Regions from separate parts of the Alteromonas sp. 5NS40-0096 genome, predicted to be linked through region 2. Evidence: predicted binding sites of a transcription regulator. Region 2 holds the regulator's gene; the other holds the start of a gene.
The links. Region 2 encodes FliA, which starts transcription of late flagellar genes. Its sites were predicted from a motif close to CTAAAGNTNNNNNNNNNNNNGCCGATA; they were not measured.
Positions count from the first base shown of each region.

Region 1: the regulator FliA is predicted to act here: its motif matches at 3,031-3,057, upstream of AC27G9_RS06915 (HAMP domain-containing methyl-accepting chemotaxis protein).

Region 1 covers NZ_BAAJLQ010000002.1:226,605-231,030, forward strand. Annotated here, with positions in the region: gene AC27G9_RS06910 (bifunctional metallophosphatase/5'-nucleotidase) at 1-544, opposite strand, end outside; gene AC27G9_RS06915 (HAMP domain-containing methyl-accepting chemotaxis protein) at 735-2,759, opposite strand; gene AC27G9_RS06920 (symmetrical bis(5'-nucleosyl)-tetraphosphatase) at 3,081-3,917, opposite strand; gene apaG (Co2+/Mg2+ efflux protein ApaG) at 3,924-4,298, opposite strand; gene rsmA (16S rRNA (adenine(1518)-N(6)/adenine(1519)-N(6))-dimethyltransferase RsmA) at 4,308-4,426, opposite strand, start outside.
Region 2 covers NZ_BAAJLQ010000003.1:528,155-532,580, forward strand. Annotated here, with positions in the region: gene flhF (flagellar biosynthesis GTPase FlhF) at 1-409, shown strand, start outside; gene AC27G9_RS12300 (MinD/ParA family ATP-binding protein) at 406-1,278, shown strand; gene AC27G9_RS12305 (RNA polymerase sigma factor FliA) at 1,275-2,003, shown strand; gene cheY (chemotaxis response regulator CheY) at 2,051-2,434, shown strand; gene AC27G9_RS12315 (protein phosphatase CheZ) at 2,470-3,216, shown strand; gene AC27G9_RS12320 (chemotaxis protein CheA) at 3,229-4,426, shown strand, end outside.

The DNA of each region.
Region 1 (4,426 bases), on a different contig from region 2:
TCGCGCGAAGGGGATCGGTGATTTGTAGTCGCTGCAACAGGTATTCTTCGATGACGGATTCGTGTATTACGGATAGGATACCGATTTTTACGCCATTTCTTTCAATAATCACACTGTCATTTGCGCCGTCTACATTCCCTTGAGTGAAGGGGTCAAACGCGTTGCTCAACACCATTGGAAACGCCGCTTCGTAGGCTCGCAACGAAAACTCATCTTCGAAATAACTGAATTCCCGTTTGGTCACCGACATTGCATCAGGTTCGATACTGTTTAGAATATCAATAATATGAGCACCGCGGTCGAATGAGGACAAGTGACTTGGCGCTAAACTGCCACCACCAAATAAAAAGAAGGTCGTGGGATCGGATTGGCGCATGGTATGAACGAGTTTAGCGAGTTGTGCGTAGTCACCGTGCTCCTTACTGCCAATAACTGGCAAATCAGCAGTAAAAATCAACTTCGCCGACTGTTGCTCGGCGTAGGTGTGCATTCCTGCGAATAACGCAATGGACACAAACACGTATTGAAATAAACGTCTCGCCACGTTCATTAGCCTCTCAAACTACAAAGTGTCAAAATGATTGTCGGCAGTGCTGAACAAAAAAGCAAACAGAACTACGCAAAATTATTCTAAAGTTTACTGCTTGCGAATCCAACAGCGCTTATGTTGCTAAATTTGTCAGAAAACAAAAAAGGGGCGACCATGTCGCCCCTTTGCTAAAGCGTAGTCTAGGTTACACTTTGAACTGACGAATTGACTGTTGGAGTTCTTCCGCCAGCCGAGCAACTTCATGACTGGAGTCAGACGTTTGCTGTGCACCAATGGTGGTCTCTTCGGCAATATTCACGATCCCTTCGAGCTTTTCACTGATTTCCTGAGATACCACATTTTGCTCTCTAGCTGATTGCTCGATTTGAGTACTCACATCAAATGCCTTGTGAACTGCATCAGAGATTAGGTCTAGTGCTTTAGTGGCATTTTCAGTTTGCTGCACACATACACCGGTTTGCTCTTTGCCTTGGTTCATTACTGCAACGGCTTTTTCAGCTCCGGCTTGCAAGACTTCAATCATCGAATTGATTTCTTGGGTAGATTCCTGTGTGCGGCTTGCTAACGTACGAACTTCGTCCGCAACCACCGCAAAGCCTCTACCTTGCTCACCAGCACGAGCCGCTTCGATGGCAGCGTTCAATGCCAGTAGGTTTGTCTGGTCAGCTACACCGCGAATTACGTCAAGGATGCCACCAATGCTAGCACTGTCTTGATGCAGTTTATTGATTACATTCGCTGCCTCTTCAACATCTTTAGCAAGCACTTCTATGGTTTCTTTGTTCTCTACCGATATCTTGCGCACTTTTTCCGCTTCCGCATCGGCGTGGCGAATTTGACCAAGGGTATCTTCGGCATTCTGACTCACCAGCTGAGACGTCGAGTGCATTTCGGTTGTTGCCGTCGCCACTTGGGCAATCTGTGATTTCTGTTCTTGGATAGAACTTGTTGTTTGCGCTGTCACTGCTGAGGTCTGTTCAGAAGCCGCCGCTAACTGCTCGGCACGGTCGTTAATACCAGCAATCAATGACTTAAGGTTCGCAATCAACTTGTTACAGTTTCGTGCAAGTTCGCCAAATTCATCACTTGCTGAGTCATCAAGACGGTGAGTAAGGTCACCTGACGAGGCAATGTTCAACAATTCGTTTACGCGGTTAAGCGGTTTGGTAATTGAGTTAACAATCCACCAGCCGATACCTAACGCGATGGCAATGGAAATAACACCAACGACGAAAACCTGAGCTATGCCACCAGACACTTTCGAGTTTACTTGCTCTTCAATGTCCTTCGCTTTACCGTTGGCCAGCGCTAGCAGCTTTTCCAACTCGACAATCGCTTGTTTGATGTTTTCATCTGAACGGGTTAGCGACGTTTGCGATTCGGTGCGGTAGTTCAAGCGCTCAACGTGAAGCTTCAAGATACCATCGCTACCCCTTACCGCATCTAGAGCTGCACTGACCATATCCGAGATTTCATCAAGTGTGCCACTATCATCTTCGCCATCCGCGGCTTCCATCATAGAGTCGAGGTGACCTTGTACTTGATTAACTACAAGTTCCACTTCGTTACCCAAGGTCTGAGCTCGCACTAGCGTTTCGGTTTTAACGTATTCTGAAGACGTTGTAAGCAAGGTCAACAAACTGCTTTCTAGATTACCACCTAGTTCAGCTGCTCTGCGCAGTTTTCGATTGCCTTGTACTTCGTCCATATCAGCAAAGTCCAATACATAGGTCGCGGCGTCGTCGGCGTTGTCTTCTGCATCAGAAATGGTGTCGGCGATAGCATTTCTAATGTCCATTGACGCCTTGTGGCTTTGGTACATGCTATCTACGTTGGTTGTGTATTCATCATACAATGACTTAACGCGAGACAATGTTGCGCTCAAGTCTTTTTCTTCAGACACCGTAGATGCCAGTTTTTTGTATTCTGAATCGAAGGTTGCTTTGCTGGCATTGAAGCCATCTTGCTTGGTAGCAAGGCCTGAAAGCGTGTCTTCAATGTAGGCTTCAAATGTTAACCGGCCCATATTAAGAAACGAGGCTTTGAGTCCGTTACTGCCTGATAATGTGGGAATAGCCAGTTCGTTCACTTCTTCAGTCGCATTGCCTACCTGGCTAAGATTGCTGTATGAAAAAATGCCTAACATTATGAGTAGCACTACCATGGCAGTGAAACCGCCAATGATGCGTCTCGCAACAGTGATATTCATCGGGACTCCTGATGTATCTTCGTTGTTGTTATAGTCAAGCGTCAAAGTTGGAAAACTTCAACATCTTTGTAAGATAGTGTGACAAAAAAAAGACAAAACTTCACGTACTAAAACATAAACTTTAGTGGTGTCTTTTTGATCTAGGCCGAAAAATACGCCCTTTTCTCATTTTATGCCGCCACACTTAGTCTGTGTTCGGCGTCATACTGAGCGACTTTGCTATTGTATTCGCGGGCGTGTCGTTTAGACCATCACACAAAGCATAACTAACTATCGACTTAAATAACAAAAACTTAAATTGTCTTTTGTCATCGAACCTTACTAGCGGCGCTGGTCGTTTAAAACATGAATGCGTTGACCATCTTCAAGCCGGTAAGCCGTCATGGTTTGACCCCAGACGTAGCCAGTATCCAGCCCAATAAACTGCGCCTTGTTAGTTTGACCACATAGTGCGGCCCAATGACCGAATAATACCATTTGGCCTGATTTCATGTGGGAATTATCTGAGTAGAACCAAGGGGTCAGATGAGTTGGTGCATTGTCAATTGAGGTTTTGGTGGCAAATTCAAGGGAAAGGTTGCTTTTATACAAAAAACGCATGCGCGTGCAGGCATTAATGATAAAACGTTGTCGTTCGATACCATTGAGATGTTTGTCCCATTTCGATGGCTCGCTGCCATACATATTGTGTAGCAAGCTTCCCCAATGTTCACCTTGTAGTTCATCAGACACTTCATCGCTCAATTTCACTGCGTCTTTAAAAGACCACTTTGGATAGAGGCCGGCGTGCACCAACAAGGTTTTCTTATTCAACCTTTTGACGAGAGGAAATTGACGTAACCAATCTACGATGTCCGGTAGTCGCTTGCTTGACAACAAGTTCTCTAGATTATCTGCAGCTTTGGCTTTTTTTACCTTTTGCGTAACGGCGAGTAGATGTAAATCATGATTACCCAACACACTGGAAAAGTTATCACCAAGGGACATTAAAAACTTCAAGGTGGCAAGCGAGTCCTCGCCTCTTGCGACTAAGTCGCCGACCGCATACAACTTGTCGTGCTTGGGGTGAAAGTTGGCTTTTTCCAAGAGCGCCATCAATCCGCGATAGCAGCCTTGAATATCACCAACGATAAGCGTTTGTTTTTGGTGTTTTGGCATCGACGACTAATTGATAATGTGAGGGACTGCGAGGCGAAACGCATCGATATCCGCTTTGAAGCGCTCGCCGTTTTCCAATTCCAGCTCGTAGTAGCCCTCCATACTTGCTACTGGCGTATCGACGACAGCACCGCTGGTGTATTGGAAGGTGTCACCCGGTGCGATTTGTGGCTGTTCACCAATCACACCTTCGCCTTGTACTTCAGACGTTTTACCGTTGGCGTCAGTGATCAACCAGTAACGCGTCATCAACGTCACCGGAAATTTGTTTGGATTCGTGATTGTCATTTTGTATGCAAACGCATACTTATCTGAATCACTGGGTAGGTGTTCCGGTAAATGACGTGTCCGAGCTTGAATGATCATGGTGGGTGTCGTCATACCTAAGCCTCACTCCTTGTCTTCTACTGCATTTGCTAACGTAGCAAAATCCTCAAGTGACAGTGTTTCAGCTCTTACCCCAGGGTTAATGCCCAAGTCACTGATTTGCTGTTCATCTAATAGTGACT
Region 2 (4,426 bases):
CCTTATTTTAGTGGACACTGCGGGCTTTAGTCAGCGCGATAGTCGTTTAATTAAACAGTTGACGAACTTTACTCAGGCTAATACGCAACCCATTAGACAATATTTAGTTGCACAAGCGAGTACGCAATATTCAGCATTGCAGCATATATTTGATGCATACGAGTCGGTAAAACTTGATGGATGCATATTCACTAAAGTCGATGAATGTTATAGTCTGGGCGAAGCATTAAGTGTTGCCATCGAGCGCCAAATTCCGGTGAGTTATGTCACCGACGGACAGCAAGTCCCTGAGGACATTAAAGTTGCTGATGGAAAATCTCTCGTATCTGCTGCCGCAAAGCTTTATAAAAAGTACGGATTGAATCATACTAGAGGCAATCATGTGGTAAATGCAGCACGAGCAGTATGATCGAAGATCAAGCGAGTAGCTTACGAAAGATGAATCAATCACGGTTAATCAAAGTTATAGCAGTCACCGGCGGTAAAGGTGGCGTAGGAAAAACAAACATCACGTTGAACACTGCCATTTCGATGGCAAAGCAAGGTAAACGCGTGATGGTATTGGATGCCGACTTGGGTCTGGCAAACGTCGACGTTATGTTGGGATTACGGGTGGAAAGAAACCTGTCCCATGTCTTGTCGGGCGAATGCACACTGGATGATATTCTTATCACCGGCCCTCATGGCATCAAGATCGCTCCAGCAACGTCTGGCACACAGTCTATGACTGAGCTGTCGCCGACGGAACATGCTGGCTTAATTCGCGCTTTCAGCGAATTGCGCTCTCAAATTGATGTACTCATTGTGGATACCGCGGCGGGCATTTCCGACATGGTATTGAGTTTCTCAAAAGCATCTCAAGATATCCTTGTTGTGGTCTGTGATGAACCCACTTCCCTGACAGATGCGTATGCATTGATTAAACTCTTGAACAGAGAGCACGGCGTATTCAAGTTTAAAATTGTTGCGAATATGGTGAGGGATGTTAGAGAAGGGCAAGAACTCTTTAGCAAACTGTCAAAGGTAACAGGGCGTTTCTTAGACGTGGCACTAGAGCTAGTGGCAACGGTTCCCTTTGATGAAAACATCCGTCGCTCAGTGAGAAAGCAAAAGGCGATAGTTGATGCTTTCCCCAGTTCTCCAGCGTCTATGGCCATCACTCAGCTTGCAGCTAAAGCACTACAATGGCCAATCCCAGCTCAGCCTGGCGGACATCTGGAGTTCTTTATTGAACAGCTTATCTCGAATAAAAACAGTGTGGCGGGTAATCAAGGGTGAATAGCAAAGCAGCTGCTTACCAACAACAAGTCGATAAAGCGCAGCTGGTAGAGCAGCACGCTTCTCTTGTTAAACGTATTGCACATCATTTGATGGCAAGATTACCGGCAAGCGTATTAGTTGATGACCTTATTCAATCCGGCATGATCGGCTTGCTGGAAGCTGCCAAAAATTTTGATGGTAGCAAAGGCGCGAGCTTTGAAACTTTTGCCGGTATTAGGATTCGCGGCGCTATGCTCGATGAAATCCGAAAAGGTGACTGGACGCCTCGCTCTGTGCACAAAAACAGCCGAGCTATTACAGAAGCGATCAATCAGGTTGAGAAAGAAACCGGTCGTGACGCGCGAGACGCCGAGATTGCAGACAAGCTAAATGTGCCGATCGCGAGTTATCACCAAATGCTCGGTGAAGTGAACGCGGGCAAGTTGGTGGGTATTGAGGACTTAGGCGTCTCTGAGGATGTTCTGACTACCGATGATAACCGCGGAAATGACACGCCTTTAGAAGATTTAATGCAGGGCGCTTTTCAAAAAGCGCTCGCACATGCTATTACTACATTACCAGAACGTGAAGCTATTGTGCTTTCCTTGTACTATGATGAAGAGCTGAACCTCAGAGAAATAGGCGAAGTACTCGAAGTCAGTGAATCAAGAGTGAGCCAAATACACAGTCAGGCCATGCTAAAACTCAAATCACGAATGCAGTCATGGCGGACTGGTGAATAGAACCACGAACTAAACGATAACAATTTAACCCCTCAGTGGAGGCCATTTTGGATAAAAATATGAAAATTCTTGTGGTAGACGACTTTTCTACTATGAGACGTATCATAAAAAACCTGTTGAAAGACTTGGGCTTCTCCAATATCCAGGAAGCAGATGACGGTAGCACTGCATTGCCGATGCTCCAACAAGGTGATTTTGACTTTGTTGTAACTGATTGGAATATGCCTGGAATGCAAGGTATTGATTTGCTGCGCAACATTCGAGCTGATGACAAGCTCAAACATTTGCCAGTACTCATGGTAACCGCCGAAGCCAAAAAAGAGCAAATTGTTGCAGCGGCGCAAGCCGGCGTAAATGGTTATGTTGTTAAACCATTCACAGCAGCAACGCTAAAAGAGAAACTTGACAAGATTTTTGAACGTTTAGGTTAATCCAGGCGCTCCTGAAATAATAAGAGGATAACTGGATGTCAACAAACTCTAACGTCCCAATATCGCTCGAAGAAGCAAAGCAGCTCGTCACGTATTTGGAGCAAGGTGATAACGAAGCGGCTAACGCTTTGTTGGAAGCCGCTTCATTGAAAGAGTCGATCGAGCTTTTTGCGGAAGTCGGTAAGCTGACTCGTCAGCTCCATGACTCTTTGAACAATTTCCAATTGGATGAGCGCATTGCAGGTCTTGCGAATCAAGACATTCCTGATGCACAAAGCCGCTTGACCTACGTTATTGAAGAAACGGAAAAAGCTGCCAACACGACAATGGATGCGGTTGAGGCAAGTATGCCTATCGCTGAAAACTTGTCGGAGCGCATTAGCCAAGTGATGCCTGAGTGGAAAAAGCTCATGTCTCGCGAAATAGAACTGGGTGGCTTTAAGTCATTGTGTACCGAATTGGACCAGTTCCTTGAGCAAACGTCTGCCGATTCGACCAAGTTGACCAGTTTGTTAACTGAAGTGTTAATGGCACAAGGCTATCAAGACTTAACGGGCCAGGTTATTCGCCGTGTTATTGAGCTCGTAAAAGAGGTCGAAGACAGCCTAGTTAACATGCTCACAATGTTTGGCGAAAAAGAAGTCTCTAATTTTGCTAATAAAACTGAGAAAAAGAACGATAAAGTAGAAGCAGAAGGTCCAATTATTGACGCAGAGTCGCGTGATGATGTTGTTCAAGGTCAAGATGATGTTGATGACCTTCTGTCTAGCTTAGGTTTTTAGGGGAGCAGGCGCATGTCGTTTGATGTGGATGAGGATATTTTACAGGACTTCTTAGTCGAAGCAGGCGAGATCTTGGAACAGCTCCAAGAGCAACTGGTAGACTTGGAAAACAATCCTGAAGATGCAGATTTGCTAAATGCCATATTCCGCGGTTACCACACTGTGAAAGGTGGCGCCGGATTCTTGTCGTTGACAGAATTAGTGGAGATATGTCACGGTGCGGAAAATGTTTTTGACATAATGCGTAATGGTCAACGCACATTGACCCCAGAGTTGATGGATGTCATTTTGCAGGCCACAGACGTGGTCGTTGAGATGTTTGAGCGCGTAAAAGCGCGCGAACCTCTTGAGAGTGCAGATGCAGCGTTGGTTGAGGTGCTACACAAACTTAGCGAACCTGAATCCCCTGATGAAAACATTTTTGGCAATGCCGACGACACTTCAGCGGCTGCACCTGCCGAAGAACCCGCTTTTGAGTTAGAAGAAGCGCCTGAGCCTGTTACACAGGCAAGCGACGGTGGTTCGATCGAAGAGATAACAGAAGACGAATTTGAAGCGCTACTTGACGAGTTGCACGGCTCTGGCGCGCCTGGGCAAACAGCAGCGAAACAGGATGAAGCACCTGCTCCAAGCGCTGCACCAGCTTCGGATAGTGAAGATATCACCGATGATGAATTCGAAGCGTTATTAGACCAGCTTCATGGCAAGGGACAGTTTGGCTCAGAGTCTAATCCTGAACCTGCGAAAAACGAAGCACCCAAAGCACAAGAAGCGGCTGGTGGTGATGACGAAATTACTGACGATGAATTTGAAGCCTTGCTAGACCAACTTCACGGTTCTGGCAAAGGGCCTAGTGTTGACGCGCCGGCCCCCCCCAAGGCGGAAAAACCAAGAGTTAAAGTAGATGCCGAGGCGACAAAAGCGGTAGAAAAGGCGAAAAAAGAACAAACAGCTAAGCCGGCGGCCAAAGCGAAAGCGCCAGCGAAACCCGCTGCGAAAGCTGCGCCAGCGGCACCAGCGAAGAAAGATGACAAGAAGCCAGCTCCTGCTGCGCCTCAAGCAGAAACCACAGTTAGGGTCGACACTAAACGGTTAGACCAGATCATGAATATGGTTGGTGAGCTAGTTCTTGTTCGCAACCGATTGTTAAGTCTAGGGATTAACCTCAACGACGAGAACATGTCGAAGGCAATTGCAAACCTCGATGTCG